Regions from separate parts of the Pseudoalteromonas sp. MMG006 genome, predicted to be linked through region 2. Evidence: predicted binding sites of a transcription regulator. Region 2 holds the regulator's gene; each other region holds the start of a gene.
What was found. Region 2 encodes sigma-54, which starts transcription at its own class of promoters, with help from an activator protein. Its sites were predicted from a motif close to GTTGGCACGNNNNTNGNNT; they were not measured.
Positions count from the first base shown of each region.

Region 1: the regulator sigma-54 is predicted to act here: its motif matches at 5,176-5,194, upstream of J8L73_RS17020 (EF-hand domain-containing protein).
Region 3: the regulator sigma-54 is predicted to act here: its motif matches at 3,374-3,392, upstream of J8L73_RS08190 (diacylglycerol kinase family protein).
Region 4: the regulator sigma-54 is predicted to act here: its motif matches at 4,213-4,231, upstream of J8L73_RS03110 (EF-hand domain-containing protein).

Region 1 is NZ_JAGJEJ010000023.1:46,101-53,747, forward strand. It holds gene J8L73_RS16995 (transglycosylase SLT domain-containing protein) at 1-399, shown strand, start outside; gene pepQ (Xaa-Pro dipeptidase) at 549-1,871, shown strand; gene J8L73_RS17005 (YigZ family protein) at 1,960-2,574, shown strand; gene J8L73_RS17010 (TrkH family potassium uptake protein) at 2,671-4,122, shown strand; partial or broken gene J8L73_RS17015 (flagellar brake domain-containing protein) at 4,152-4,808, shown strand; gene J8L73_RS17020 (EF-hand domain-containing protein) at 5,275-5,487, shown strand; gene J8L73_RS17025 (calmodulin) at 5,630-5,842, shown strand; gene J8L73_RS17030 (EF-hand domain-containing protein) at 5,920-6,135, shown strand; gene trkA (Trk system potassium transporter TrkA) at 6,201-7,577, opposite strand.
Region 2 is NZ_JAGJEJ010000003.1:18,546-26,192, forward strand. It holds gene mlaE (lipid asymmetry maintenance ABC transporter permease subunit MlaE) at 1-145, opposite strand, end outside; gene J8L73_RS04230 (ATP-binding cassette domain-containing protein) at 145-960, opposite strand; gene J8L73_RS04235 (calcium/sodium antiporter) at 1,215-2,183, shown strand; gene J8L73_RS04240 (KpsF/GutQ family sugar-phosphate isomerase) at 2,186-3,157, shown strand; gene kdsC (3-deoxy-manno-octulosonate-8-phosphatase KdsC) at 3,158-3,709, shown strand; gene lptC (LPS export ABC transporter periplasmic protein LptC) at 3,706-4,260, shown strand; gene lptA (lipopolysaccharide transport periplasmic protein LptA) at 4,250-4,786, shown strand; gene lptB (LPS export ABC transporter ATP-binding protein) at 4,783-5,508, shown strand; gene J8L73_RS04265 (RNA polymerase factor sigma-54) at 5,578-7,077, shown strand; gene hpf (ribosome hibernation promoting factor) at 7,104-7,391, shown strand; gene ptsN (PTS IIA-like nitrogen regulatory protein PtsN) at 7,396-7,647, shown strand, end outside.
Region 3 is NZ_JAGJEJ010000006.1:65,374-73,020, reverse strand. It holds gene J8L73_RS08210 (Ig-like domain-containing protein) at 1-143, opposite strand, end outside; gene J8L73_RS08205 (DUF4331 domain-containing protein) at 155-1,747, opposite strand; gene J8L73_RS08200 (anti-sigma factor) at 1,903-2,586, opposite strand; gene J8L73_RS08195 (sigma-70 family RNA polymerase sigma factor) at 2,583-3,107, opposite strand; gene J8L73_RS08190 (diacylglycerol kinase family protein) at 3,447-5,066, shown strand; gene J8L73_RS08185 (VF530 family protein) at 5,117-5,425, opposite strand; gene J8L73_RS08180 (DUF1496 domain-containing protein) at 5,480-5,782, opposite strand; gene J8L73_RS08175 (TIGR02647 family protein) at 5,902-6,135, shown strand; gene maiA (maleylacetoacetate isomerase) at 6,132-6,761, opposite strand; gene hmgA (homogentisate 1,2-dioxygenase) at 6,764-7,647, opposite strand, start outside.
Region 4 is NZ_JAGJEJ010000002.1:135,426-143,072, forward strand. It holds gene J8L73_RS03085 (YHYH protein) at 1-490, shown strand, start outside; gene J8L73_RS03090 (hypothetical protein) at 500-1,030, shown strand; gene J8L73_RS03095 (ATP-binding protein) at 1,030-2,484, shown strand; gene J8L73_RS03100 (response regulator) at 2,493-3,167, shown strand; gene J8L73_RS03105 (PA4780 family RIO1-like protein kinase) at 3,185-4,039, opposite strand; gene J8L73_RS03110 (EF-hand domain-containing protein) at 4,289-4,564, shown strand; gene J8L73_RS03115 (hypothetical protein) at 4,577-5,029, shown strand; gene J8L73_RS03120 (VCBS repeat-containing protein) at 5,136-6,515, opposite strand; gene J8L73_RS03125 (bifunctional diguanylate cyclase/phosphodiesterase) at 6,678-7,647, opposite strand, start outside.

The DNA of each region.
Region 1 (7,647 bases), on a different contig from region 2:
TTTGCGCCAGATGCACGCTCACATGCTAATGCGCGCGGTTTAATGCAATTATTGCCAAGTACTGCTGAGTACGTAAATAAAGGGAGTGTATCGAGCAATCGCTTGTATCAGCCTAAAACTAATATTAAGTTAGGCACAAGCTACTTACAGTATTTAAAAAAGAAAAACCATGGCAACGAAGTACTAGCAACGGCTTCCTATAATGCGGGGTATCATCGTATAAAACGTTGGTTACCCGATGAGGCAATACCCGCTGAGTTATGGGTTGAGCTTATTCCGTATCGCGAGACCCGCGACTATGTAAAAAATGTATTTGCATATAGGCAGGTGTATCACACTCGAATGGGCCGAGAAGGTAATGTGCTTGCGCCGCTCCTTGAAATGAAAATGGGCGGTTAAATATATGATACCCATCGAGTAATAACTAAACACGGTTGGTACAAGTATTAAGAAGGGGGATATTTACATGTTAAATATCCCCCTTTTTTGAGCGCTCACTCTTTAAGTGGTAGACTCAAAGCAAGTTAAATTTAAAAGATGGATTAACAATGGATAAATTAGCCGTTTTATATGCAGAGCATATTGCCACATTGCAACAACGTACGCGTACAATTTGTGAGCGTGAAGGGCTCGAAGGTTTAGTTATTCACTCAGGCCAAGCTAAGCGCCAGTTTTTAGACGACATGTATTACCCGTTTAAAGTTAATCCACAATTTAAAGCTTGGTTGCCTGTAATTGATAATCCACATTGCTGGATTGTGGTTAATGGCAGCGATAAGCCAAAGCTTATTTTTTATCGTCCAGTTGATTTTTGGCATAAAGTTCCCGACGAGCCACGTGACTTTTGGGCTGAGTACTTTGACATAGAGCTATTACTACAGCCCGATCAAGTAGAAAAGCTACTTCCATACGATAAAGCTAAATATGCGTATATGGGCGAGTACATTGAAGTAGCACAAGCACTTGGTTTTAGTTTAATGAACCCTGAGCCTGTACTAAATTATTTTCATTTTCATCGTGCATACAAAACGCAGTACGAGCTTGAATGTTTACGCCAAGCTAACCGTATAGCAGTAGACGGGCATAAAGCCGCACGCGATACGTTTTACAACGGTGGTAGCGAGTTTGATATTCAACAAGCGTACCTCATGGCCACACGCCAAAGCGAAAACGAAATGCCATACGGTAATATTGTTGCGCTTAACGAAAACTGCGCTATTTTGCACTACACACATTTTGACCCTAAAGCGCCGCATACTCATAATTCGTTTTTAATTGATGCAGGTGCAAACTTTAATGGCTACGCTGCTGATATTACTCGTACATACGATTTTAAAAAGCAGGGAGAATTTGCTGAGCTTGTTAATACTATGACGGCTACGCAAATTGAGTTAGGCAAAGGTTTAAAGCCAGGTATGTTATATGGCGATTTACATGTTGAGTGCCATAACCGCATTGCGCAAATACTTAGCGACTTCAAAATTGTAAACTTACCAGCGGCAGAAATTGTTGAGCGTAAAATTACCTCTACTTTTTTCCCGCATGGACTAGGGCATCACCTAGGTTTACAAGTGCATGATATGGGCGGTTTTATGAGTGACGAAAAGGGCACACATCAACCATCGCCTGAAGGGCATCCGTTCTTGCGTTGTACTCGTAGAATTGAGAAAAACCAAGTGTTTACTATTGAGCCTGGTTTATACTTTATTGATTCACTGCTTGGTGATTTAGCACAAACCGACAATAAGCAGTTTATTAACTGGGACAAAGTTGAGACGTTTAAACCTTATGGCGGTATTCGTATTGAAGACAACATTATTGTTCACGAAGATAGCCTAGAAAATATGACTCGTGATTTAGCGCTCGACTAAATCCTTATAAAGACGAGTTAGCTAATACGCGCTAAAATACGCGAATACAAAGGGGCCTTTTGGCCCCATTTTTAATTGAGCTTTAATTATGTCTGAATATAAATACCCTGCCGAAGATGTGTTTCACCAAGAAGAAATTAAAAAAAGCACTTTTATTGTTCATATAGCTCATACGCCTGATTTAAATGCAGCTAAAGCGTTTATTAAAAGCATTGAAGAAAAGTACTCAGATGCTCGCCATAACTGTTGGGCGCATGTAGCGGGTAATCCTGGTGGCAGCCATGTTTATGGTTTTTCAGATGATGGAGAGCCAAACGGCACAGCAGGCAAACCTATGTTAAATGTGCTGGTGGGGTCGGGGCTTGGTGAAATTACCGCAGTGGTTACACGTTATTTTGGGGGGATTAAGTTAGGCACAGGTGGTTTAGTGCGTGCTTATGGCGGCTCACTTAATAATGCGCTTACTCAACTTAAAACAGTCACGAAAGTACCTAGCGTAGAAATAATTGGCCAAAGCGAATACAACATGCAAGGTGCAATAGAGCAGTTATTAAAAACCAGTTATCAGGTACTTAATATTGATAAGCAATTTACTGCTAATATTGAATGGGCGATCACAATAGATAGTCGACAAGCCCAGCAAGCGATAAAAGATATTTTTGATTTAAGCCACGGCGCAGTTGAGTTAACTATTAAAGAGTAATAACCTACACAAATTGCATTTAATGCATACCTGTTTAATTTGATCTGATTGAAGTTATTCAATCTCAGTTTACTAATAATAAAAGCGATAAGCTAAATGCAATTTCGTACCATCATAAAAATTCTTGGCCAACTTGTTGCGCTGTTTAGTATTACCATGGTGCCACCGGCACTGGTGTCTTTAATTTATAAAGACGGTGGTGGTGTTCCGTTTGTTTTAGCATTTATATTCAGCGTTGTTATTGGCATGATGGCCTACTACCCAAACCGCCATGAAAACGGCGATTTAAAAGCACGTGAAGGCTTTTTAATTGTTGTTTTGTTTTGGTTGGTACTTGGGGCGTTTGCATCATTACCGCTTATATTTTTACAAGAGCCAAACTTATCTTTGGCTGATGCCGTATTTGAGGCGTTTTCAGGCCTTACAACCACCGGTGCTACTGTACTAACGGGTATTGAATACTTGCCAAAATCGGTATTATTTTATCGCCAGCAACTCCAGTGGTTTGGCGGTATGGGCATAATCGTACTTGCTGTCGCTATACTGCCCATGCTAGGTGTTGGTGGAATGCAGTTGTACCGTGCTGAAATACCCGGCCCAGTAAAAGACTCTAAAATGACCCCTCGTATAGCCGATACAGCCAAGCACCTTTGGTATATTTATGTGTCGTTAACTATTACGTGTATGCTGGCTTATTGGGCTGCTGGAATGGAGTGGTTTGATGCTATATGTCATGCGTTTTCTACGGTGGCGATCGGTGGCTTTTCTACTTACGATGCATCTATGGGGCATTTTGACAGCCCTATGATTAACTTTATTTGCGTGTTCTTTTTAATTATTGCGGCGGTTAACTTTTCTTTGCATTATGCGGCTGTTGCAAGCAGAAATATTCAAGTATACATACGAGACCCTGAGTTTAAGGTGTTTTTGTGTATACAATTAGCGCTGGTGGTTATTTGTTTTACAGTGCTTTCATCTAACGAAATATTTGCCAATGGCGACGAGACCCTCGATCAAGCTTTGTTTCAAGCGGTATCTATGAGCACAACGGCAGGCTTTGCTACCGATAACTTTTCTACTTGGCCGCTGTTTTTACCTATTTTACTTATATTTTCGAGCTTTATTGGTGGCTGTGCAGGCTCTACCGGTGGCGGTATGAAAGTAGTAAGAGTATTTTTACTTTACTTACAGGGCGTACGTGAGCTTAATAGGCTTGTACACCCGCGCGCTATATACTCTATTAAACTTGGCCGTAAAGCATTGCCAGATAAGGTTGTAGAGGCCGTATGGGGCTTTTTCTCGGCATATGCACTGGTGTTTATTATTATTATGCTGGCGCTTATGGGCACAGGTATGGATAACATTACGGCGTTCTCAGCTACTGCTGCGTGTTTAAATAATTTAGGCCCAGGCTTAGGTGATGTTGCCTCACACTATGGTGCAATTACCGATGGTGCAAAATGGTTGCTAACTATTGCTATGGTATTTGGCCGGTTAGAAATATTCACGTTATTAGTATTATTTACGCCTACTTTTTGGCGTGGCTAAACGTTATTAAACTAACTCAGGGGTAGAGTATGCCAGCGTCAAATCTAAACAAATTACACCAGCTTACTCCAAGTGGTTTGGTTGATTTAGAAATACACTAACCCCGACTGACAGCAAGTGTATTAAAACCGAGTTTGTAGGCTTGCTCGAAAATAAATTTATTATTTAAATTTCCCTAATTTAAAGCGCTTACCCGTTAGGAGTGATTATTTACGCGACGGTGTAACTGTCATAGTAAGAGCATTAATATAAAGCAATGGTGGGCAGATTATTGCCTTTTGACAACAAATTATGTCGGTGGCTACTCACCCTACTAGGTTGATCTTTATTAACTACCCTAAGCAAGTACAGCTTTTTCCTGCGCTTTTAAGCACGGATCCTTACCTTATTACCGGCTAAATTAAAAGTGAGCGATAACAGAGTACTTGAAGGCATCATCAAAGATATTTCACTCACAGGTGTTATGTTTGATATTAGAGGCGATCAACAAGACGAAGACCTAAAAAACATGCACTGTAATACTAGATACCAACAGTAAGGATTTTCAAGGTGAAATTTGCAGTGTAAAAGAGCACTCATCAGGTGTTAATTGCGGGATTAGGTTATTAGCCAGTGAAGATGAAATGAAAGCATTTATGAAAGAGCATTTTATCGACCCATCTGTACTTGATATGGCTGTAGAGTAATAACGTTTCGCCTTTTTGCAACAAAAAGGTATTTTTCGTCAAAATATTAAAAATATTTCTTCATTTAATTTAAAAATAAATATAATTTCTATAAATAACAGTTGGTTGAACTAGGTAAAAATAGAATGATTATTTTCACTGCAAACCTGCTTAGCTTAAAGTTTACTTAAATTTTTTAGGTAAAACCCCATCTTTCCATTAAATACTCAAAACTGTAGCTTTTTACTTAATTGTAACTAGCTGTTTTAGTTGAATTTAATTCTCCCTTAGTAAATCGCGTTGCTAAATAGCAACAAAAATCATAGCTAAAATCTTCAAAACAATGAAGAAAAAATCGTAACGAACTGATATTTAATGGCTTTTAAAGGTTGGCATTTAAGTTGTAATAGTCTGGGTGTACTGAACGAAAACGTGATTTAAAGTGAAAGACTTAATCGCACACACATAAATTTGAAGGATACATATTATGAAAAGCATTAATAAAACTTTAGCACTAATCGCTATTGCATCTTCATCAGCAGCTTTTGCAGCATCAGATTTTAATACGTTAGATGTAGATGGTAATGGCGCAATTAGCCAAGCAGAAGCATCGGTAGATGCAAAGCTAATGAGCATGTTTTCAGAGCTCGATACTGACCAAAATGGTGAGTTATCAAAAGAAGAGTTTTCAGAAGCTTAATTTAAAGTGATTTATCCTGAGTTGCCAAAGACAACCTAAGTAGGCAAGGGAGCTTACGAAAGAGGATAACAAGGAAGTGAATATAACTTTTATTTTAGCAAACCAATTTTTTGATAGAACATTGAATATGAAGGAATACGCTATGAAACATCTAAATAAAGCACTCGCTCTTATTGCTATCGCATCTTCTTCAGCTGCATTTGCAGCATCAGATTTCGATAGTTTAGACACCGACGGCAGTGGCGCAATTAGCCCAAGCGAAGCGGCAGTAGATACAGATTTAATGGCTGAATTTATTGAGCTAGATACAGACGGTAGTGGTGAGCTTTCTAAAGAAGAGTTCTCAGATTACTAATTAATCTTTAAAGGTTAAGCATTTTTCACAGTTAAGGATCTTTGAAAAGGACTTCCCATCTTACTAGGAATATTATTATGAAAACATTAAATACAACACTTGCAGTTTTAGTTTTAGCATCTTCATCAGCAGCTTACGCGGCAGTAGACTTTGCCTCATTTGATGCCGATGGTGATGGTGCAATCACTAAGCAAGAAGCGCAAGTAAATTCACAATTAGTAAAGATTTTTGATGATTTAGATGCAGACGGAAACGGCGAGCTTTCAAAAGAAGAGTTTGCAAAAGTACAGTAAGCAAACGCTTCATACTCCACTAAAGCCGCCTTAGTCAGCGGCTTTTTTGCATTTACGCCAAATAATTATAAAAATATAGCACTTACTTGGAATAGCTTTTCTACAACGGTAATGTGTTTTTTGTCGATTAAAAACATGATTACATGATCGCCCGACATGATAATTGTATCGTCGTGGGCTATAAGTACATCGTCGTTACGTACTATTGCGCCAATAGTAGTACCGGCTGGGAGCTTAATGTCGGCAATTGCACGGCCAACCACTTTTGAAGTGTTTTCGTCGCCATGAGCAACGGCTTCAATTGCTTCTGCTGCACCTTTGCGTAATGAGTAAACATTAACTATATCACCACGGCGTACATGAGTAAGCAATGCCGATATAGTGGCCTGCTGCGGCGATATGGCTATATCTATTTCCCCACCTTGTACCAAATCAACGTATGCACCACGCTGAATAAGTACCATGGTTTTTTGTGCGCCCATTCGCTTTGCAAGCATAGCCGACATAATATTTGCTTCATCGTCGTTAGTTACGGCAATAAATACGTCAACTTGCTCTATATGTTCTTCAGATAACAACTCTTGATCTGATGCATCACCGCAAAATACCACTGTGTTGTCGAGCATTTCAGATAGTTGCTCAGCACGCTCTTTACTGCGCTCTATTAATTTAACACTGTGGTTTTTTTCAAGTGAGCGGGCAAGGCCGGCACCAATGTTACCGCCGCCAGCAATCATAATTTTTTTGTAAGAGCGTTCTAGCTTTTGTAGCTCGTTCATCACCGCGCGAATATGCTTGGTTGCGGCTATAAAAAAGACCTCATCGTCGGCTTCAATTACTGTAGTACCCAGCGGTTTAATAGCTTTACCTTGGCGATAAATAGCCGCAACGCGGGTTTCTACATTAGGAATGTGCTCTTTTAAAGCAGAAAGCGCATAACCCACTAACAAGCCACCGTAATAAGCTTTAACAGCCACTAAGGAGAGCATACCATCGGCAAATTGTAATACTTGTAATGCACCAGGGTAGTCTATTAAACGGCGAATATATTTGGTCACGAGTGCTTCTGGGGCAATATAATGGTCGATTGGTAAATCGTCATTTTGGAAAAGTTTTTCGCGGTATTTTAAATATTGCTCTGAACGTATTCGAGCAATTTTAGTCGGGGTATTAAAAATACTATATGCTACTTGGCAAGCAACCATGTTCACTTCATCTGAACTGGTTACCGCTATAATCATATCGGCATCTTCAGCGCCAGCACGGCGTAGTACATCAGGGTGCGCACTGTGGCCCATAACCCCTTGTAAGTCGTACTTATCTTGAAGTTCACGCAGACGGTTGCCGTCTATATCTACAACCGTAATTTCGTTTTGTTCGCCAACTAAGTTTTCAGCAAGCGTAGCGCCAACTTGCCCAGCTCCGAGTATGATTATTTTCATTATTTACCCGTATTAGTAATCAACCTAAAAAGAGATTAATTACCGTTTAATTAAAAAAATAGCCATTTAA
Region 2 (7,647 bases):
TGTAAAGTTGACGTACAAGTAAAGGGGTACCTTTTTTAAAATTAGGAACGTGTGCAAGCGCACTAAACAGCATATGTGCTGAACGGCCAAGCGCAGCAAAACGCCCTAGCGTTTTTCGCCCTAGCCTTTGAAATAGATCCAACATTATGCTTTTTCTCCAAGTAACTCATCGGCATATGTTTGCGCAGGAAAATGAAATGGTACAGGTCCATCCGACAAACCATTTAAAAACTGCTGCACTAATGGAGATTCATGATTGCGCATCTCATCGGGAGTCCCTGAGCCTATTACACCTTGATCTGCAATAATGATAACGTGATCGGCAATACTCATAACCTCTGTCACATCGTGAGTTACAATTAAAGAAGATAGACCAAGCACTTCATTTAAAGACTTTATTAGCTTAACCAATACCCCCATCGAAATAGGGTCCTGTCCAGCAAATGGTTCATCATACATAATGAGTTCGGGGTCTAAAGCAATAGAACGTGCTAATGCAGCACGCCTTGCCATACCACCTGATAACTCAGAGGGCATTAAATCTTTAGCACCACGCAAACCAACTGCTTGAAGCTTCATTAAGACTATTAATCGAATGATATCTTCACTTAAATTAGTATGCTCCCTAATTGGGAATGCAATATTGTCAAATACTGACATGTCGGTAAATAAAGCACCGCTTTGAAAAAGCATGCTCATTTTAGTTCGTGCCGCATACAGTTCTTTACGCGACATACTTGGAATGCTGCCACCTTCAAATAAAATATCACCAGAATCAGGCTTAAGCTGACCGCCGATTAAACGTAGCATGGTGGTTTTGCCAATTCCGCTTGGCCCCATAATGGCAGTGATTTTACCTTTAGGTACGCTGAAACTCATATTTTTGTATATGGTTCTATCGCCACGCGAAAAGCTCACATCCTTGACTTCTACTATTGATTGCGACAAGTCGCTCTCCATAACAATGTTCACTAGTGCTCCTATTTTAAGGGTTTTTTATCAAAGATGGAAAAAACAATTCGTAAGATTTTGTAATACACCTGTAAAAAGTGGCCTAAGGCTGAGGGAATTTCCCTTAACGCATGCTTAAGTTTCTAAATATAAACTAAAAGCACTGGGCACATTAAAGTAGACCAGACTCTTTTATTTATACTTTCATGTTGGCTTTTGTTACTATTCGCGCCATCTGTATTTTGAATAACTGGCTTATCACAATGGTTACCTCGTTTGTTATTTTGATTCTTGGTTTTGCGGCTCTAGTTTGGAGTGCAGACAGGTTTGTTTATGGGGCTGCAGCCCTTGCTAAAAACTTTGGTGTCCCTACACTGATTGTAGGTTTAACCGTTGTAGCTATGGGGTCTTCAGCGCCCGAAATGATGGTTTCGGCCTCTGCTGCATTAGCTAATAAAACCGATACAGCCGTTGGTAATGCTGTGGGTTCAAACATTACAAACATTTTACTCGTGTTAGGTATTACCGCCCTTTTTCGCCCTCTTGCGGTATCTTCAAGTACGTTAAAACGTGAAATGCCATTGGTGATGCTCGTTTCATTAGCTACTTGGTATATTTTTTCCGATAACTATTTTTCACTAGGTGAAGGCATTGCACTTTTAATTGGCTTTATCGTTTTTATTGGCGGGCTAATTATTGTTTCTATGCGCGCAAAAAATGAAGATGATCCGTTTGTATCAGAAGCATGCGATGAAGTACCTAATGACGTTCCAACAAAAAAAGCTGTATTTTGGCTAGTTATTGGCATGATTTTACTTCCTGTAAGTTCACATTTTTTAGTGAGCTCAGCGGTTGATATTGCAAAATACTTTGGCTTGAGCGATTTAGTCATCGGCTTAACGATTATTGCTATAGGTACGAGTTTACCTGAGCTTGCAGCTTCTATTGCAGGCGTATTAAAAAATGAAGACGACCTTGCTCTTGGTAATATTGTGGGCTCAAACATATTCAATATTTTAGCTGTATTACCACTAGCCGGTATTATTAACCCTTCAGCAATTGATTCGTCTTTAGCTAGTCGAGATGTATTAATAATGATAGGTGCAACACTTGCTCTTATTATTATGTCGTTGAACTTTAGAGGTTCTCAGCGTATCAATAGAGTAGAAGGCGGCTTATTGCTATTCGCATTTTTAGGCTACCAAGGTTATATTTTTAGTCAAATAGGGTAAACATGGCGCAGTTAAACTTTATTGAACAAGGCCTTCGCGTTCTTGATATTGAACGCCAAGCATTGAGTGACATTTCTCAATATATTGATGAAAACTTCCATCATGCATGCCAATTAATGTACGACTGTCAGGGCCGCATTATTGTTATTGGTATGGGTAAATCTGGCCATGTTGGCAATAAAATAGCGGCGACTCTTGCAAGTACGGGTAGTCCTGCCTTTTTTGTTCACCCTGGTGAAGCAAGTCATGGCGACCTAGGCATGATCACAAAAAATGACGTGGTTATGCTTATTTCAAACTCAGGGGAAACCAGCGAAGTTTTAAATATCATCCCAGTCTTAAAACGACTGGGTGCAAAAATGATAGCCATGACGGGTAATATGCAATCAAGCATGGCAACTCTTGCTAATGTACATGTTTGCATAAAAGTAGAAAAAGAGGCTTGTTCATTAGGTCTTGCACCAACAGCAAGCACCACAGCCACTTTAGCTATGGGAGATGCTATGGCTGTGGCACTCCTAGAGGCTAGAGGTTTTACCGCAGATGACTTTGCACTATCGCACCCAGGAGGCAGCCTAGGTAAGCGTTTACTATTAACGCTAAAAGACGTAATGCACAGTGGTACAAACACACCTATTATTAATATTTCACAAACCATAAAAGATGCATTAATTGAAATGTCAGCCAAAGGCTTAGGCATGACTGCGATTGTTAATGACAATAAAGAACTTGCGGGATTATTTACCGATGGCGATTTACGCCGTATTTTAGAGCAACGTATTGATATTCATACCACTTTGATTAGTGTGGTAATGACTACGTCATGTACAACGGCTACCCAAGATATACTTGCAGCTGAAGCGCTCAATATAATGGAAAACAAACGTATCAATGGGTTGATTGTGGTTAACGAACAAAATCAGCCAATTGGCGCACTTAACATGCAAGACCTATTAAAAGCAGGAGTGTTGTAAATGCAATTTGAAGATCTCTATCAACCGCTAAGTGCAGACGCAAAAGCGCGTGCAAAAAAAGTAAAACTACTTATATGCGATATTGATGGTGTTTTTTCTGATGGGCGAATCTACCTTGGTAACCAAGGCGAAGAGCTAAAAGCGTTTAACACCAAAGATGGCTTTGGCATAAAGGCATTAATAAATAGTGGCTTTGAAGTAGCCGTTATTACTGGGCGTCATTCTCAAATAGTGCAAACCCGTATGAGCAGCTTAACAGTGCAACATATTTATCAAGGCCAAGAAGACAAACTCATTGCTTACCAAGAGCTAAAAAACAAGCTTAACCTTAGCGACGAGCAAATTGCCTATATTGGCGATGATGGCCCCGATATGCCTGTAATGGAACAAGTCGGCTTTGCCGTTGCTGTAAACGATGCCCACCCACTTATTAAACGTTTATCGCATTATGTTACACAAATGCCTGGAGGCTTTGGAGCCGTAAGAGAACTTACCGATTTACTCATGCTTGAAAATGGTAAGGCGCTTACCACACAAGGCACTAGTTCATGAATGCGGCGCGTATAATACTTAGCATTTTATTCATTAGCTGTATGGTTTGGCTTTGGTACCCTTATTTTACCCAAACAAATACAGCACCTCAGGAAGAAGCTGAAGTGATTGCTGAGCCTGATTATATAGCTATTGAACTTAAGCAAACAGCTTACGATGAACAGGGTAAAATTAGCCACAAAGTAACAGCGGCTAAAATGGAATTATACCAGCAACTAGGTTTTACATTTTTTGAAAAGCCTATATTTACCCTATATAACGAAAAACAAACATGGCAAATAAACGCTGACGAAGCAACATTATACGAAGACAAACAGTTAATTTTAGAAGGTAATGTAGTTGCCATAAATTTAACCGACAACGCTATGATAGACAAAATCAACGCTGACAATATTCAAGTTGATATAAACCTATTAACAATGCGTTCAGAACAGCCTGTTGTCATTACGGGGCCCAATTTAAAAATCACCGGTAAAGGCCTTGAAGCCGACTTAAAAACTGAAGTGATTAAACTAATTAACCATACGCGAACCATATATTATGACCAATAAAATGTCTAAAATACTTATAATTCCAGCCCTTCTACTTGCTTTTAATGGCTATACGGCAGAGCGAGAAGCTCCTGCTGCTGATCAGATTTCAATTAGCGCCGACAAACAAGAAGGTCAGCTAAAAGCCAATGTTGGGATTTTTGAAAAGAACGTTGAAATTATTCACGGTAATCGTCGTATTACAGCTGACCGCTTAGAAGTACATAAGCGCGATGATTTAGGTGATAACAAACAGTTACTAATAGCAACAGGTAGCCCAGCTTATTTCGAAGAAAAACAAGCTGACGGCACGGTAATGAGCGCCAGTGCAAACGAGGTGCGTTACGATGTAGCAAAACGATTTTTAACGCTTGTTGGTGATGCTGAAGTTGCGCAAGCAGGTCAAAAAATCAATGCAAAAAGCATTACGTACGACATGCAACAGCAATTAATTAGCGCCGAAAAAGATGAAAACTCAACCGACCGCGTGCACACTATTTTAGTGCCTGTTAAGCCAAAAAAAGAAAGTGATAAAGGTCAGCCATGAGCACATTAAAAGCAGAGCTATTAGCAAAAAGCTATAAAGGTCGCGAAGTTGTAAAAAACGTTGGCCTTGAAGTCAAAGCCGGCAGTATTGTAGGGTTACTCGGACCAAATGGTGCAGGCAAAACGACTACTTTTTATATGATAGTAGGCCTTGTACCAAGCGATAAAGGCAAAATTTCTATCGATGAGAACGATATTACTCTTTTACCCATGCATAGTCGTGCTAGATTAGGCATAGGTTACTTGCCACAAGAATCGTCAATTTTTAGAAAGCTTAGCGTTTATCAAAACCTAATGGCTATTTTAGAAACGCGTAAAGAGCTTAATAAAAAAGCGAGAGAAGATACGCTTAACAACTTGTTAGATGAATTTAGTATCCAACATATTCGAGACAGCCAAGGTATGGCTTTATCGGGTGGTGAGCGCCGTCGTGTAGAAATAGCGCGCGCATTAGCCGCTAATCCTAAATTTATTTTATTGGATGAGCCTTTTGCAGGTGTTGACCCTATATCGGTATTAGATATAAAGAAAATAATAGAACACCTTAAAAATCGCGGCATTGGTGTATTAATTACCGACCATAATGTAAGAGAAACCCTTGATGTTTGTGAAAAAGCCTACATTGTTTCTCATGGAGAGTTAATTGCTTCTGGTACACCAGAGCACGTATTAAACGATAAAACGGTACGCGATGTTTATTTAGGCGAGCAATTTAGGCTGTAACATTTACGCCATGTCTTTAAGCATCTGCTAGTATTAATTATAACAACATAAAAGGATTGTTAGAGATACATGAGGCAATCATTACAGCTGCGCATGGGCCAGCAACTTACAATGACTCCACAGCTGCAACAAGCAATTCGTTTGCTGCAACTCAGTACATTGGATCTCCAGCAAGAAATACAAGAAGCGCTTGATAGTAATCCGCTTCTCGAAGTAGATGAACAAGATTACACGGAAGAATCGGCTGGTAAAAACGAGCAAAAAGCAGATAACGACGAAGTAACCGTAAGCGCTAGTGCTGACGAAAAACCGAGCGAGTACGAGCAAGATAGTGGTGAAGCACTTACTAAAGATACAGTAAGTGACGAAATGGCTATGGATGTAAGCTGGGATGAGTACATGAGCGCAGCACCTGCTTCATCATCAGGCCCAATGCCAGAAGATGAATCTATTTACCAAGGTGCTTCAACCGAAACACTTCACGAATACCTAATGTGGCAATTACAGCTCACGCCATTTAGTCCCACGGATGAAGCTATCGCAATAGCGATAGTTGAAGCCGTAGATGACTCTGGTATTTTAACACTTAGTTGTGAAGAAATTTTAGAAAGCTTTAATCAAGAGAATGACGACGAAGGTGAAGTTGAACTTGATGAAATAGAGGCCGTTTTAAAACGTATTCAGTTATTTGATCCTGTGGGTATAGCAGCTCGTAGCTTACAAGAGTGTTTGTGTATTCAGCTAAATCAGTTTGATAAAGATGCGCCTTTTATCAATGAAACAAAGATGATTTTAACCGAGCATATTGATCTATTAGCAGCTCGCGACTATCGTACATTAATGAAGAAAACTAAGCTCAAAGAAGACGAGCTTAAAGAAGTAATGACGTTAATACACACTCTAAACCCTAAACCCGCAGATACTATAGTAAGGGAAGAGTCAGAGTATGTAATTCCCGATGTGTCGGTGAAAAAAATAAAAGGCCGCTGGGTCGTTGAGCTAAACCCAGATAGCATGCCTAAAATACGTGTTAATAGCCAATATGCAGCTATGTCGCGTACAGTTAAATCTAGTGGTGATAGTCAATTTATTCGCTCTCATTTACAAGAAGCTAAATGGTTTATAAAAAGCCTAGAGAGCAGAAACGACACATTGCTTAAAGTAACTAATTGTATTGTTAAGCAGCAACAGGGCTTTTTTGAGCATGGTCCAGAGGCCATGAAGCCTATGGTTTTAAACGATGTTGCTGAAATGGTAGAAATGCACGAATCGACTATTTCGCGCGTAACTACTCAAAAGTACATGCACACGCCACGTGGTATATTTGAGCTTAAATACTTTTTCTCAAGCCATGTAAGCACCGAAAATGGCGGTGAGTGTTCGTCTACAGCAATACGTGCTTTGATAAAAAAATTGATTGCCGCAGAAAACTCAGCAAAACCATTGAGTGATAGTAAAATTGCGGATATATTGGCTGAGCAAGGAATTAAAGTAGCTAGACGCACAATCGCAAAATACCGCGAATCTCTGGCTATTCCACCGTCTAATCAACGAAAGAGTTTGATATAAGACGCAAAACAAAGAGGAAAACGCTTATGCAACTAAACTTAACTGGTCGTCATGTAGATGTTACTGATTCATTGAGAGACTACGTAAATAATAAATTTGCAAAGCTAGAAAGGCATTCTGATCATATAAACAATGTTCATGTCATTCTCGATGTAGAAAAACTCAACCAAAAAGCTGAAGCTACTATCCATGTAAGTGGTGCAGAATTATTTGCATCTACTGAACATCAAGATATGTATGCTGCCATTGACTCGTTGATTGATAAGCTCGATCGTCAAGTTATTAAACACAAAGAGAAGCTTGCTCGACACTAATATGATGAAATTAAGCTCACTTATATGCCAGGACTGCAGCAAAGCTGCGGTCCTTTTTAATAGCAAAAAAAGAATTTTAGAGTTTATTAGTGAGCTTGCTCATGAAAAGCTTCCTTACCTTTCCCAACAAGATATCTTATCTGCTTTAATGAATAGAGAGAAACTTGGCAGCACGGGGATAGGCCGTGGTATAGCAATCCCTCATGGAAGAATGAGTGGTGCAGAAGAGCCATTAGCATTAGTACTTGTAAGTGAA
Region 3 (7,647 bases), on a different contig from region 2:
TGTGTACTGAGCATTGCATCACTTGCTGTAGGCGCTGCATTTACAACCGGTGTAGGTTGTTTGTTATCATCATCGCTACTACACGCTCCAAGTGTTAGGGTGCTAAGTAGTAAACATACATGGGTAGTTTTTAAATTACGCATGAGTAAACTCCTTATTTAGAGCCTGCAAGGGGCGTTGCAAGGTATGGGAATGTTGCGTCCATCATAGTTGCATCAACAGGAGCGCCATCAGTAAATGGAACTGTTCCTGTATTAGCATCTTCTGGTGCACAAAGACCAAGGTTCGTTTCTTCACCGTTTACAGGAATAGGATGACATAAGCGGCCCATTACAACGCGAAGTGCAATATCTACCACATCATCACCAGGTCGACGTCCATTTGGGAAGCCAGCTAAATCATCACCTGCGACACCAAAAGCTGATTGATCAGCTTGCGGCGTTGCTGCAATAGCTGTATTTAGACGTAACATTTCTGAAGGGGTGACTGTGGCTTGTTGGTTAACACCTGCAAAACCAGTTAAAAATGCGGTGATTAAATCAGTACGTGGAAAGTTAGTAGGGGCTAGGGTTTCAAGATTTGCACCAAGCGTTGTATTTACTGCATCTTTAAATAAAATATTCAATAGTTCAGGTAAAGAAGGGTGAGATACATAATCTAAAAACTGGGCATCATCTTGTGGTTGAGCACTTGAAAATGTGTCTTTATCTTTTATACCAATTACAAGTTCATTAACGAGCGGGTTACCTAGGCGTGAAACTTGCGTTAAAGCACCGCCATTAACTGCATTGTTTGCAAATTTAGCGTTCGGGTTCAATATGCGCGCTTGCGGTAAGCTGGCCGTTGTCCATGAACCTATAACATCATTACCTTCGCCAGCAATACAACTTTTAGGTACTTCAATTGCAATTGATGTTACGTTTTTATCAGCTAGGTCGTCGTTATCTGCCGATTGTGTAATACCACCAGGGAAACCACCGCCATCACCGGCACCTGGCGCACTATCACCTTCTACTGGTACATAGTTAACTAAATCGAATGTTTTACCTAAATTAACTACAAATGGGTCTTTACGTTGCCCAACAAAAACCTGTGCCATTGAATCACAATTAGGAATAGATACCTGATAAACAAACTGATCTGCGTAAGCTTGGTAATCGCTCATTGAGCCAAACGTCTTATCACCCACATAATCTAAAGGCTTAGAGAAGGTGCTAGAGTTTGAAGTGGTGTTATTTAATACAGTTGTCTCACCTGTACGCTGTGCTCCGCTTATCATACGCATAGTGTACGATTCACTAAAGTTAGCTGCGCTATCATCACCAGCTGCTACACCGCCAACATTTTTAAGGGGAACTGATACAGTACGCTGATTACCTTCTGGGCCAACGGTTAATTGCACACCTTGGTTATCGTTAGGGAGCATGCTTTTAAAGTTAAACGCAAAAGTAATATCTTCAACAGCATCACCATCGTTGTCGATATGAATGCTGTAAGTTGCGTCAGGGTCCATGGCAAAATAGTTTGGGCCGCCGTAAGCATCTTGAAGCGGAATGTAATTAGCAATCAATGTGACGTAATCGCCACGGCCTTGCTCGTAACTGTTAAATACGTAAAAATCAGTTGAATCTAAAGTCGGGAAACGGCTTATATTTGGCGCTTCTCTGTGGCTAGATGCTTCACTTGGTGCACTTACAAATGTACTGCATACTACTACTGCGAGTATTGATGGAGTTAAAGCTTTCATGACCTTGTCCTATAGTTTTGATTGAAGTCATAAGTAATAACGAAGCAAAGTTGAAGTTGGATGCAAAAAAGTTAATTTATTTTTATTTTTTGTTAATTATATATCGTGAGGCGAGCTGGTTGCGCGGTAAAAGCAACCAGCTGAAGATTAAAAAATTAAAGAAGTACTAGCTCAGTGGTGTATAGCACCTCGGTTGGTAAACCGTTTGGTGAACCGCCTAATGGCTCCAAGCTTACTGCTAGTAGAGCGATATCGGAAGCTTTAAAGCGTTTATCTTTCATCAAGAGTTTATCACCTTGTTTTGGGAGTAAACCTAAAGATATTGGCGTATCTTGGCCTTTTAAGATCATCCACAGCTCGTAATCTTTGTTTGTTTGAGCCGATAATTGGCTACTTGCTTTTATAGAAAGGCCTTGCTCATTTACATCAATAAACCAAAGCGACTGTTTATCTTGGTTTTGTACCAAGGCAACTTGCTGAGTTTGTTTAATGCTGGTAGTTGGTTGTATAACTAAAAAGGCTAAAATAATACATGCAGCAGTAGCCACAAAGGACCACGTGCGCCAAATTGAAGGCTTAGTATGCACTACTGTTTTACTAGGCTGAGGCTTATTTTCAATACGCTGCATTATTTGCACCCATACTTCATCGTTGGGTATTTGCGGCGTGATAGCACGGGCTAAATTATTTAAATTTTGCTCCCACATGCTGGTGGCTTCACGCGCTTTACTAGACGTGAGCATTAAACGTTGAAAACGTTTACGTGCTAACCCAGTCAATGTACCAAGCACATATTGTCCGGCTAGGGAGTCGAGTAACTCTGGTTTGTTGTAGTTCATAATGTTAAACACCTTTGGAGCTGTAACAGCCCGCGCCTAATCCAACTTTTAACTGTGCCTAGCGGTGTTTCTATATGATCCACTAATTCGCTATGGCTCAGCCCTTTGTAATAGGCTAAATGAATAGCCTGCTTTTGTTGCGGCTCAAGTTGCTCTATACAATTAACTAGTTTTGTTTCTTCGTCGTAATTTATATCAATGCTTTGGCAATCGTATTCATCGTCGCCTAACGACTGCTCTTTACGTACTTTGTGATAGCGCAGCGAGTCGAGACTACGATACCTTACTATACTAATCATCCAGCTTATCACCGTGCCTTTTGAGGCATTATATTCTGATGCATTATGCCAAATTTTAATAAACGCATCTTGTAATGCTTCTTCTGCGTGGGCTCTATTGGTTAGCATATTTAAACTAATCGCAAAAAGTTTGCCGCTGGTTTGCTGATATAAGCTCGAAAACGCATTTTTGTCTCCCTGTGCTGTTGCGCACAAAAGAGGAAGTAATTCGTCGTTGTCCATAGGGTTCCTGTTTTTCTTTTTATCAGTGAGTTAACGATTGAAGGTGGGAATTGGATGCAAAAAATTATTATTGCTTTATAGATTAGCTCCTTTATACGTGAGTACAAGCATTAACCAGTCAAAATTAAGTTGTTAACATTTGAGAATAATTTATCCATAACTGTGTAAAAAGTGCATCAACGAGTTGTTTAATATAACTTATTTTTATTTATATACTTATAAATCAGCATGTTATGATTTTATAGGGCAGGCTTAGAGTGGCTTTTACTGGCGCGGTATTTGCAAACAAGCAGGTAATAACGTTTAAAAAAACGAATAATAGTATAAAAAGGAGAGGTTATGTGGGCTGCAATTAGTTATTCGCTATTAGCGCTAGTGCTAATTTTTATTGGATGGGAAGTGAACTCAGTTTACTTTGCTATTGTTTTTTATTGGACAGCGCTTTCACTTTTACTTGTAAGTGCGGCCTACATTTTTAATGCTGCTAAAATTTTCAGAAAACGAGAAAATGGTGTTATCCCTTTTTATATACGCTGGGCATTTGTGCCATTTTTGTTTGGTGTACAAATTTACAATGCCTGGTCGCGCAAACGCGATAAAGTACCGCCGATTCAACAAATAAACGATAACTTATTTTTAGCCTGTCGGTTATTCCCCTCAGATATAGACACATTAAAAGATAACGGTATTACAGCCATTCTAGACGTAACGTGTGAGTTTGATGGCCTTGAATGGAGTTCAACGCAGGAGAATATTAATTATTTAAATATTCCGGTGCTCGATCATAGTATTCCTACTCATTCACAATTAAATCAAGCTATTAACTGGATACATAATCATATTAAAGAAGATCGTCGAGTGGTTGTTCACTGCGCGTTGGGTCGCGGAAGATCGGTATTTGTTATGGCTGCTTACTTGCTTAGCCAAAACAAAAATGCAGATGTTCATGAAGTGCTTGCGAAAATTAAAGAAACCCGAGAGACTGCCAACTTAAATAAACACCAGTTACGCCATTTAGCCAAACGCCATAAAAAAGGTGAATTGGTTATTAAAAATAAAGCGGTATTAATTGCGAATCCGGTATCGGGTACGCGCTTGTGGGAAGAAAAAGAGCACTTAATAGTTGCACGTCTATCCGCTTATTACGATTTAAAAGTACTTACTACATCAAAAGAAGTAAACGGTGTTGAGCTTGCTAAACAAGCAATAAAGCAAAACCCAGATATTGTAATCGCTTGTGGTGGTGATGGCACCGTTACAGAAGTTGCCAGCGTACTTATTAATACAAAGTTTAAGCTAGGGATAATTCCTCTTGGCACTGCAAACGCCCTGGCACATGTATTAATGGGAATTAGCTCTAAACTAATTCCAGTTGAACAAGCCTGCGATTTAATTATAGATGGTCAAACAAGCATAATAGATACTGCTTATTGTAATAACGAATTAGTACTACTGCTCGCGGGTATTGGTTTTGAGCAATCTATGATTGAAAAAGCAGATAGAGAATCAAAAAATAAGTCGGGGCAACTTGCTTATTTAAATGGTTTTTTTGAAGCATTTGGCGAGCAAAGATCACAATTACTTAGTGTAAAACTCGATGATAATGAGCCAAAAGAAATATGTACAAATAGTTTTATCGTGGCCAATGCTGCGCCTTTTACAACATTATTGGCTCAAGGTGGAGGGCAACCTGATCATAGTGACGGGCTACTCGATATAAATTGGTTAACGCCAAATAATGAAAATTCAACCACAGTACTAAGTATTGCAGAGCTGATGTTTAGTAGCTTAACGCAAACACATTTAGCTATAAATTCGCATCATACAAATGCTAAAAGAGTCGAGATTACAGGCGAAGGGGAGCTTAAGTACGTACTAGATGGTGAAGTTAAAACCGCTCAAAAACTGGTTATTACTATTGAGCCGGCTTCATTAAATGTGATTTGCAAAGATCAATAAATAGCGTTAGTTATGATCAAAAAAGGAGCTAAATTAGCTCCTTTTTTACATCATTTTTTAATTGATGGCCAAACAAACCCTGTTGTATCCGGCGCTTGAGAAGATGTTTCTCTTAGTACACTTTTTGGTTTGCGAATAGGCTTATTATTGATAGTGTGAATATAAAGTGCTTCAACTTTATCTCGCGCCCATGGCGTTTTACGTAAAAATTTAAGACTCGACTTTATACTCGGTGAATCAGTAAAACATTTAATTTTTACTTGTTCGCCAAGTGTTCTCCAGCCAAGTCGTTGCTCTAACTCAACAAGAATTTGTTCTAACGTTACCCCGTGTAAAGGGTTTTTAGGTTGATTATTCATAGTAATACTACTTATTTAAACTGCGTGCATTGTAGCTTAAATCGGCTTTTAGCGCTAATTCACTGTAATGGTTTTGGGCTTTTTAGGATAAATAGCATTACCTTGCTTATCAATTTTAAGCCAAATGAGTTGACTGTTATTGTGCTCAGGTGTTTTAGCGCTGCACAACAACGTGAAAGAGTGTATTTGAATAAGTGCACCTTCGCTATATCGCTTATTATCATACCAACAACTTTTACTTTGATTTGAAATCTCATTTGCATCAACTATGGCGTGAGTTTTAATTGTGCTGGCATTACTATTGGTTACAAAAATTAAGCAAGTAAGAGTGATGATAAGCGCTATTCTATTATACATTTTTGGCCTCAATAGATAGGTAGTTTAAAAATAGTACACTGCGGTAAAAAACATGCTAGGGTAAGTAATAGCTTTATACAACACTGACTTAAATACAGAACAATAAAAGGTGCACACACATGCAATTTAACCAAACTATGATTGACGAATTTACACTATTAGCCAAATTTCCACGCGATAGTAAAATGCAGGGTATAAAACTACATTCAAACGCAGAGGCTAACTTACTTAGTGCAGCGCAGCGTTTGTTCGATAAAGGCATTATAGATAGCCCTGATGGCGGTTATTTGACCGATTTGGGCTTAGATTTGATTGAACACGTTACTGTTATTCACAGCGCACTGCAAAATTAAATAGCATCAGGCTGGTTTTTAGGTGCTGCGTCATCGAAGGCCGCCAACTTGTTACAGTGTTCATAAATGGCTGCTATTTTAGGATATGCAGCCATATCGACCTTAAAGCGTATAGCATTAAATACCTGTGGTATTAAACAAATATCCGCAAGAGTAGGGGATTTACCTACGCAGTAATCACTACTATCGCTGAGCATTAATTCAATTTTTTCAAAGCCAATTTCAATCCAGTGTTTATACCATTTGTTTATAGCTTCATCATCAATATTTAACTCATTCGATAAATACGTTAAAACACGTAGATTATTTACAGGGTGAATATCACAAGCAATGGCATAACTAATATTTCGTATTTGTGCTTTTTGCCATGCTGAGCCTGTAATAATTGGCGACTGCGGGTAGGTTTCATCAAGCCACTCAAGTATTGCAAGAGACTGCGCTAAATGCCCTTCCTCGGTTTCAAGCGCCGGGAGTAATCCTTGAGGGTTAACCACTAAATACCCCTCATCTAATTGCTGAGACTTTAATAGGTTAACTATCGCAAGGTCATAATTTATTGATTTTAAGTTAAGCGCAATGCGAACCCGATAAGCAGCTGATGAGCGAAAATAGCTATACAGTTTCATCATTATTGCTCTGAGCCAGTAAATTGCTTTTTAATATTACGCCAACAATCAGTGTAATTTGATTGGCGCTCCTTACCTTCAAGTGCATATTTAGTAGGAGAAATGATGTAGCGCGATTCAAACATAAAGGCGAGTGTATTTTCGTATTTTTGTGGCGTAAGTTCTGCGCTTGACGCTTTATCGAATACTTCAGCTTCTGGACCGTGTGGCGACATGCAATTATGTAAACTAGCGCCTCCAGGTACAAATCCGTGCTCTTTTGCATCATATATGCCTTCAATTAAACCCATAAATTCGCTCATTATATTTCGATGATAGTAAGGTGGGCGAAAGGTATTCTCAGCAACCATCCAGCGGGGTGGAAATATCACAAAGTCAACATTCGCCGTTCCCTCTGTCGCTGATGGTGATGTAAGTACAGTAAATATAGAAGGGTCTGGGTGATCAAAGCTCACTGAATTCATAACATTAAAGCGGGATAGGTCGTATTTATAAGGCGCACTATTACCCGTCCATGCAACCACATCAAAAGGAGAGTGCTTTATTTCACAGCTAAATAAATTTCCGTTGAATTTAGAGACAAGCTCAAAATTGCCTTCTTTATCTTCAAATGCAGCTACAGGGTATTGAAAGTCTCTGTCGTTGGCATAACCATTTGCGCCAACCGGTCCGCGTTCAGCAAGCTCTAACGCATGGCCGTAGTTTTCACAAATATAGCCTCGCGCTGTATCGTTTATTAAATCAACTGAGAATTTAATTCCGCGCGGTATAACTGCAATTTCGCCGGGTTTAACAGTAAGTTTTCCGCACTCAGTGTGTATTAGTAACTCGCCTTGCTGAGGCACAAACAACATTTCACCATCGGCATTATAAAAGTAGCGGTCTT
Region 4 (7,647 bases), on a different contig from region 2:
CGATGGTTATCCTCTTTATGGCCCATACGAAAGTAATGGAGAGCTTGCTTTAAGTGGATGGGAAATGCGTGACTATGGTGCTCCTACAAGTGAAGGGGGCTGTGATAGCGAAGGAGAGCGAAGCTGTACGTTAGTTGAACAGTACGATATTAGCCAAGGTACGCAAGAAAGTGAAGCAGGTCCGGATATAGGTGAAGAAGTAACAACACTTTCTGGAAATACACTTAATGCTGACGATGGTTACTATTTTGAAGACTATTATTACGCCCATAAAACGGTAACAGGCGCTCAACTTGATGAGCATAATGGCCATGATACAAATGATGGCAAGGGCTATCATTACCATATAACACTCACGCTAGATAGCGACGGTAAATTACAACCTTCATTTCCTTATCAAATAGGCCCGCGCTTTAAAGGTGAGCTTGCTGATAACTCTATTGGTAGCTGTGATACTGGCGAAACGATGGGTCCGCCGCCAGGCGTTTAAGGAGTTTCTATGCGTTATATTAAATACGCACTGATCCTTGTTACTACTGCGCTATTGAGCTTTAAGCTCTTTGCGCAGCAGGAAATGATGGATCATAGCCACATGCCTATCGCAGTGCCAAATGATGCACCTACACCGGCGCTGAGTCTTGCGTTATTAAAAGATAGTATGTCGGGCTATAACTTAATACTAGACACTCAACGTTACGACCTATCGGTACCGCCGGCGGGAAAGATGAATATGCAGCAAATGATGACTGCTACGATAAATCCTAATAACGGGTTTTTACAAGGGCATGCACATTTGTATATTAATGGCGTTAAAATACAACGAATATACGGACATGCACTACATTTACCCTCGTCTTTATTTAAACGTGGTATAAATACTATATCAGTGACCCTTAATAATCATGGGCATATGTATTGGACAGCACAAGGTAAAAAAATAGTCGCTACATTGTATATTAACGACGAAAGTGAAAAGTTAATAACGTACAGATTTGAAAGCTTCCCAAGTAAGGTTGAAGACGAAGATTAATGAAAATTCATAACAAACTTTTTTTAATTTTATTTAGTTTCACATTCAGTATTATTGCTGGATTGGTTGGGCTTATACAGTACAGTATAGGCCAAGGCGTTATTGATTTTGTAAACGCAAAAGAAGTAAAAGCGCTTGAGCCTTTAACTGTGACATTGGCTCAAAAATACGAAAAAAAGCCATCGTGGGATTACATTATTGGCAGTGATATGCAATTTTTGAGGTTGGTTGAATCTCAGTTGCGCTCAAGCCAGTTTTTATCTGATTTACCCGATATACCACAAAGACCTTTTATGCGAGAAGATAGAAGGCCTAGAAATCACGAACGTTTTGAACAACGAGAGCGCCGACCACCACCTGAACATACAGCACATTATGCTTTGCTTGATGAAAATGGGCAGCGTATTTTCGGTAAATATTTTAACGACTTAACCTATATAAAAACCCCCATTGTTGTAGATGATAAGGTTATTGCATATCTTGCAGTGTCTAAAAGAGATAGTTTAGCTGATGGTTATGAACTCGACTTTTTAGAGCAACAAACTAATTATGTTTGGCTGATAGCGTTAACTGCGGTATTACTCACACTTTTATTATCCTTTTTACTTTCACGCCACTTGGTTGATCCGGTTAAACAAATAGCAAGCGGTATGCATAAGCTCACGAAAGGGCAATACAGCACTAAGCTTTCATTGGATCGAAAAGACGAATTAGGCCAACTAAGTGAAGACTTTAATACACTTGCGTTTACACTTGCTAAAGACGAGCAAGTACGTAAGCGTTGGCTTGCTAATATTTCACATGAGCTAAGAACACCCATGAGCATTTTACTTGGTGAGCTTGAAGCTATGCTACTTGGCATACGCGAGCCCAATAGTAAAAATATTAGCTCTGCTAATGATGAAGCGCTTCATTTAAAACGCTTAATTGATGATTTACATATGCTCAATAGTGCTGAGCTTGGCGGTATGCATTACACCATAGAGCCAACAGATATTGGCCTATTGTTAAACTCTATTGAGCACAAATATCAAGTGTTGTTTGAACAGCATAAAATAAATTTTTATTTATTAAATAGTGCTAAACATGCCATTGTTGAAGCAGATAAAACGCGTATATTACAATTACTGGATAATATTTTAATGAATGCCGTACATTACGCACAGTGCACAACTATTTCTTTAACTGCGAGTAATATAGAGGTTAAAAATCAACCTTATTTAGAAATCGCAATTGAAGACAATGGCGTAGGTGTTGATGAATCTCATTTATCACACTTATTTGAATACTTATATCGAGTAGATAGCGCGCGTAATCGTCAAGAAGGTGGCTCTGGTTTAGGCTTATCAATTTGCCAACATATCGTAAAAGGCCACCAAGGTGAAATAGCCGCAGAAAAAGCGAGCTTAGGCGGTTTAGCGATTATTATTCGCCTGCCCTTAATAAAGGTTTAGAGGACAGAATGGAAGATCAAATACTTATCGTTGAAGATGAAATAAAATTAGCTAACTTAATGAGCGACTTTTTAACAAGCCATCATTACGCAACGCATAAAATTCATCATGGGAATGAGGTGTTACCTTGGCTTGAGCACAATAGGCCAAGTTTAATATTACTCGATATAATGTTACCAGGACAAAGTGGTATTGAACTGTGTAAAGCGATAAGAAAGTTCTCTAATGTGCCTATCATTATGGTATCGGCGAAAGTAGAGGAAATAGACCGTTTACTAGGCCTAGAGCTAGGAGCCGATGATTATATTTGTAAGCCGTTTAGTTATGCGGAGCTGGTGGCGCGCGTAAAGGCAATTTTAAGGCGCTTAACAAGTGTTGGTGAGCTTAGTTCATCAACAATGAAACTAAATGAAAGTACTTACAGCGTGCAATACAAAGCGAGTAGCATAGAGCTTACAAATTTTGAGTTTCAGTTATTTAAACCTCTATTTAATAACCCTAATCGTATTTTTTCGCGTGATAGCTTAATGGATACTATGTACGCTGACCAACGGATCGTGAGTCATCGTACTATTGATAGTCATATTAAAAAGTTACGTAAAAAATTAGATGAAGTCACCCAAACCGACAGTGTTATTCAATCGGTTTATGGGGTGGGTTATCGATTTGTTCATCCTCAATAGTTAAGCTTTGAGTATTTTTATTCTTCGTCAGCGTTTTTAATACGTTCTAAACGGTCGAACTCTTCATATTCGGCCGCTTGAATTTCATCTAAAACTGAATCAACATCAGCAAGCTCATCACTTTCTTCAAATGTACCGCTTAACACTGTATTAGGTGTTAGATTTGCTTCTTCAAATAAAGCCCACATTTCTTTTGCGTACTGTGTTTGTAATAAGCTTGGTGCAAACTGCCCATAATAACGGCGCATATTGTTCACATCGCGACTAAACATCGCTTGGGCGCTGTTATTAGCTGCTGCATTAACGGCCTGAGGTAGGTCGATAATAACAGGGCCATTACTATCTACTAATACGTTGAATTCAGATAAATCGCCATGAATAAGGCCCGTACAAAGCATCAATTTGATGTTGTGGATCATTATTTTGTATTGTTCAATGGCTTGCTCTTGAGTTAGCGTAACGTGGCCTAATTGCGGCGCTACATCACCCTCTTCATCACACACAAGTTCCATTAACAGCACGCCATCAATACAGTAATAAGTATCAGGTACTCTCACCCCAGCACGCGATAAACGTGAAAGGGCGTCTACTTCAGCATTTTGCCAAATTTCTTCTTCTAATTGACGGCCATAGCTTGAACGTTTACCCATTGCACGGGCTTGTCGACCACCTCGCACTTTACGACCTTCTTGATATTGGGCTGCTTTTTTAAAGCTACGTTTTACCGCATCCTTATACACCTTCGCACAGCGAATTTCACCGCTACTGCGTACTACAAATACGTCGGCTTCTTTACCGCTCATTAAGCGGCTGATTACTTCGTCAATTAAGCCATCATCAACGAGGGGCTGTAGGCGCTTTGGTATTTTCACTGTGATGCAACTAGAAAAAGAGAAAGATTAAACATGTAATTAAATAAACCTTTATATATTTGTTGAAAGTTTGAACAGTTGGCTGTTTTCAATAATTATTTAGCACAATAACTGAAATAGTGAGCAAGGTAAAAATAACATGCTAAAAACCGTACTTTTTTCACTTCCTTATTGTTTGCACAATGTTTGCTATTTTTCAGCGTAGTCTATCAGTACACCCTAATTAATATTAAACGCAAGGTTACCACTATGAAGCATTTTTCTATTTTTGCAGCTGCTGCATTATTATCAATGGCTTTTTCTGCCAATGTGGCTGCTCGAGGCGGTGATAATCCACCACCTAAACCTGACTTTTCAACTATAGATGCAGATGGCGATGGTGTTATAAGCTTTGCCGAATTTAGTGAGAGCGCACCACCACAAGGTGATGCACAAACTATTTTCGATGAAATAGACGCAGATGGAAATGGCGAAATTAGCGAACAAGAATTAAGTGAACATAAGCCACCACGTCGTAGCCGCTAAAGGAGATATTAAATGATCAACAGTATTGGTAGTTCATCTAATTTTGTAACTCAGCAAAGTAGTCAGGCGAGTGCTTTAACACAAGAACAAACTGACTTTGTAGAGGAAACGCTCGCTGAGTTTGATGCAGAAAACTTAAGTGCAGAAGATGCACAAAGCATTCAGGCGGCTTTTCAAGAGCAGGGTATTTCTCCCACTAAAGAGCTTGCCGATTTAATGGGTGAACTTGAATTTGATGCCAAGAGTATTGGCGATGCAGGTCGTCCTGAAGGTCAACGTCCGCCGCCACCGCCACAAAATTCATTAGAGTCTGTTGATACTGACGAAGTAGTAAGTTACTTAGATGAATTACTTAGCGAATATTCAAACCAGCTATCTGATGAAGATAAAGAGTCCATCTTATCTTCTGTACAAGAAAAGTTTGGTTTAAGTGAAGGCGACTCACTGCTAAATGTAACAGCTTAGGTGTTATAATTTGAGGTAAAGCTGACTGTTTATCCTTAGGTCTTAAGTCCAAAGCTCGGTTAATGTTTTTACATTACCGAGCTTTTTTTATGCATTTTTAAGGCTATTAATTTAACTGTGTTTCAATTTTGTTGGTGCCATCTTTTTGTGTAAATTTAAAAACAAAGTCTTTTTTTCCGTCTTGGTTTACATCGACTAACAAAATATCTTTATTGTGTTTAGGCAGTACTAATTTTAACTTTTTACGTTTTTTATCCAGCAGTGAGTTTTGCTCACCATAGTAGATATGCAGAGTTTTTTTACTGTATTTATACACTGCATCAATATGACCATCGCCATTTATATCACCTAGATAAAGAGCCGGAGAAGACTCACTTCCATTCATATCTACTTCCATTTCTAAATCGAGCTCAATGTTAGATTCATTAGAAAAGGTTCCATCGCTTTGCTGTTTATATAAATTCATTTCTACATCTACATCGGTACTACCGCCGCCCATGGCCATTGAGGCGATTGTGCCTAGGCCAATATCTAAATCTATTTTTTGTAAATCAATGAGCCCATCGTTATTGAAATCTGTTTTTAATACTAGCTCGCTTGGCCCTTCGGTATTAAATAGATTAATAGATGAAGTAGCAAAGCCTGTCGCATTTCCTAAATACAACGTATGTGCAATTTTAATATCAAGCGAATCCATGCCTTGCGTAGGTTTAAATTGCCTAGTAGTAAAATCTAAAAAACCATCGTTGTTTACATCTAAGAGCTGCTTAATTTTTCGGGTTTCGCCGTTACTTAGCTCGCCTAGTTCAATATTAAAATTAATAGGGGTTAAGGCATCGACATAGCCTTGTGCATCCGCTAACAAAACATTAGCACCAAAGTCGCTGGCAAAAACTAAGTCGCTTACACCGTCTTTATTAAAATCAATGACGACAGGTTGGTTGTTTATATTAACCTCAAGAGATAGCCCTTCTTTTGAAAATCGCCCATTATACTCAGCTGCTTGTTCAAATTTATGTGGCTTGAATGCTCCCTCATTATTTTGAATATATAAGGTACTGCTTGATAATCCTGGAATTAAAATATCGCTAAGGCCATCGTTATTGGCATCAATAACAAAATTTATTTTTTCAAATTTATCGACTTTTAATTGGCTAATCACTGAACTGTAATTAAATAAAAGCTCAGCTTCTTTTGCTGTACTTTTATAAACACCGTTATTAGTTAACACAAGGGCTTGTTTATCTGTTGTATTTGCAATGGTAGCTATATCAAAACCAAATGCATTTTTAGGTAAGGTAAGCTCATAGCTCTGCGAGCTCAGCAAGTTTATTACCTCTAGTTGCTTTGACTCTTTGTTATAAGCGAATAGAGTGGGGGTATCGGTAGTGATCAATTTATCTGTTGTTTTTATTACCATTGTTTGTGCAAAAACGCTTGCTGGTGTAAGTAAAATGGTAAGTGAGTAACAAAGAGGCTTTAGCATGTTAAATCCTTTTACAAAAATTAGTACCACTACAAATAAGTGAAACTGTAGTGATTAAGATGCAATTAGACTACGCTATAAAAGATTTTCTTAGTGTAAGTAATTGTAATAATTTATTTAATAAAATGTGTTTATAAGGACTTGGAACAAAATTTAAAAAAACTAGCTACAGAGCTTATTTTGCTCATTTAAATATGAGTCTACAAATGCTTGCTCCATAGGTTTTGAAAAGTAGTAACCTTGTAAGTGAGATACGCCAATATCTGTTAGTGTATTAGATTGCTCTATGGTTTCTACGCCCTCAGCTACGACCATAAAATCAAGTGAAGAGGCCATCTGAACGATTGCATGGATAATACTTAAACCGCGTTTATCCATATTTTGAATAAAGCTTCTGTCTATTTTTACTATATCAACACCAATATCAAGCATACTAGAGAGTGATGAATAGCCTGTTCCAAAATCATCAATTGAAATACAAAAACCTTGCTTTTGTAGTGCTTTAACAGCAGTTAAAAATGTGAGTTTGTCTTCTGCGAATACAGATTCGGTTATTTCAATATGTAAGTTTTCAGGTTCTACAGTATATAAATTGACTATTTCAACTACTTTGTTAACAAAGTCTGGGTCTTGTAGCTGAATAACCGACACATTCACACTCACTGCAATTTGAGGTTTTAGGTTATTAAACTTTTGCGCTTGGATACATGCTTGTTCTATGACCCAAATGCCTAAATCGGTAATTAAACCGTACTGCTCAGCAATAGCGATAAATTCGTCAGGAAAAATATCTTCTCCATCAAGTTGCCAGCGTAATAGCGATTCAAATGACGTAACTTTATTTGTTTTACTATCAACAATTGGTTGAAAAACAAGCCTCAAACTATTTTCTTTTATTGCACTGGCTAAGCGGTAACTTAATAGAGTCTCGCGTTCCTGCTTGAGTCTAAGGGAATCGTTATAAATATTTACGTTACTTTTTGCTATGCGCTTTTGATGGTACATAGAGATATCAGCAGAACGAATCAATGTATTTAGTTCATTGCCATGCTCAGGATACATGGCAATACCGATAGTGGCTGAAACCCATTTTTGGTATTTATACTTTTCATGATCTGCACCAATACTTAGT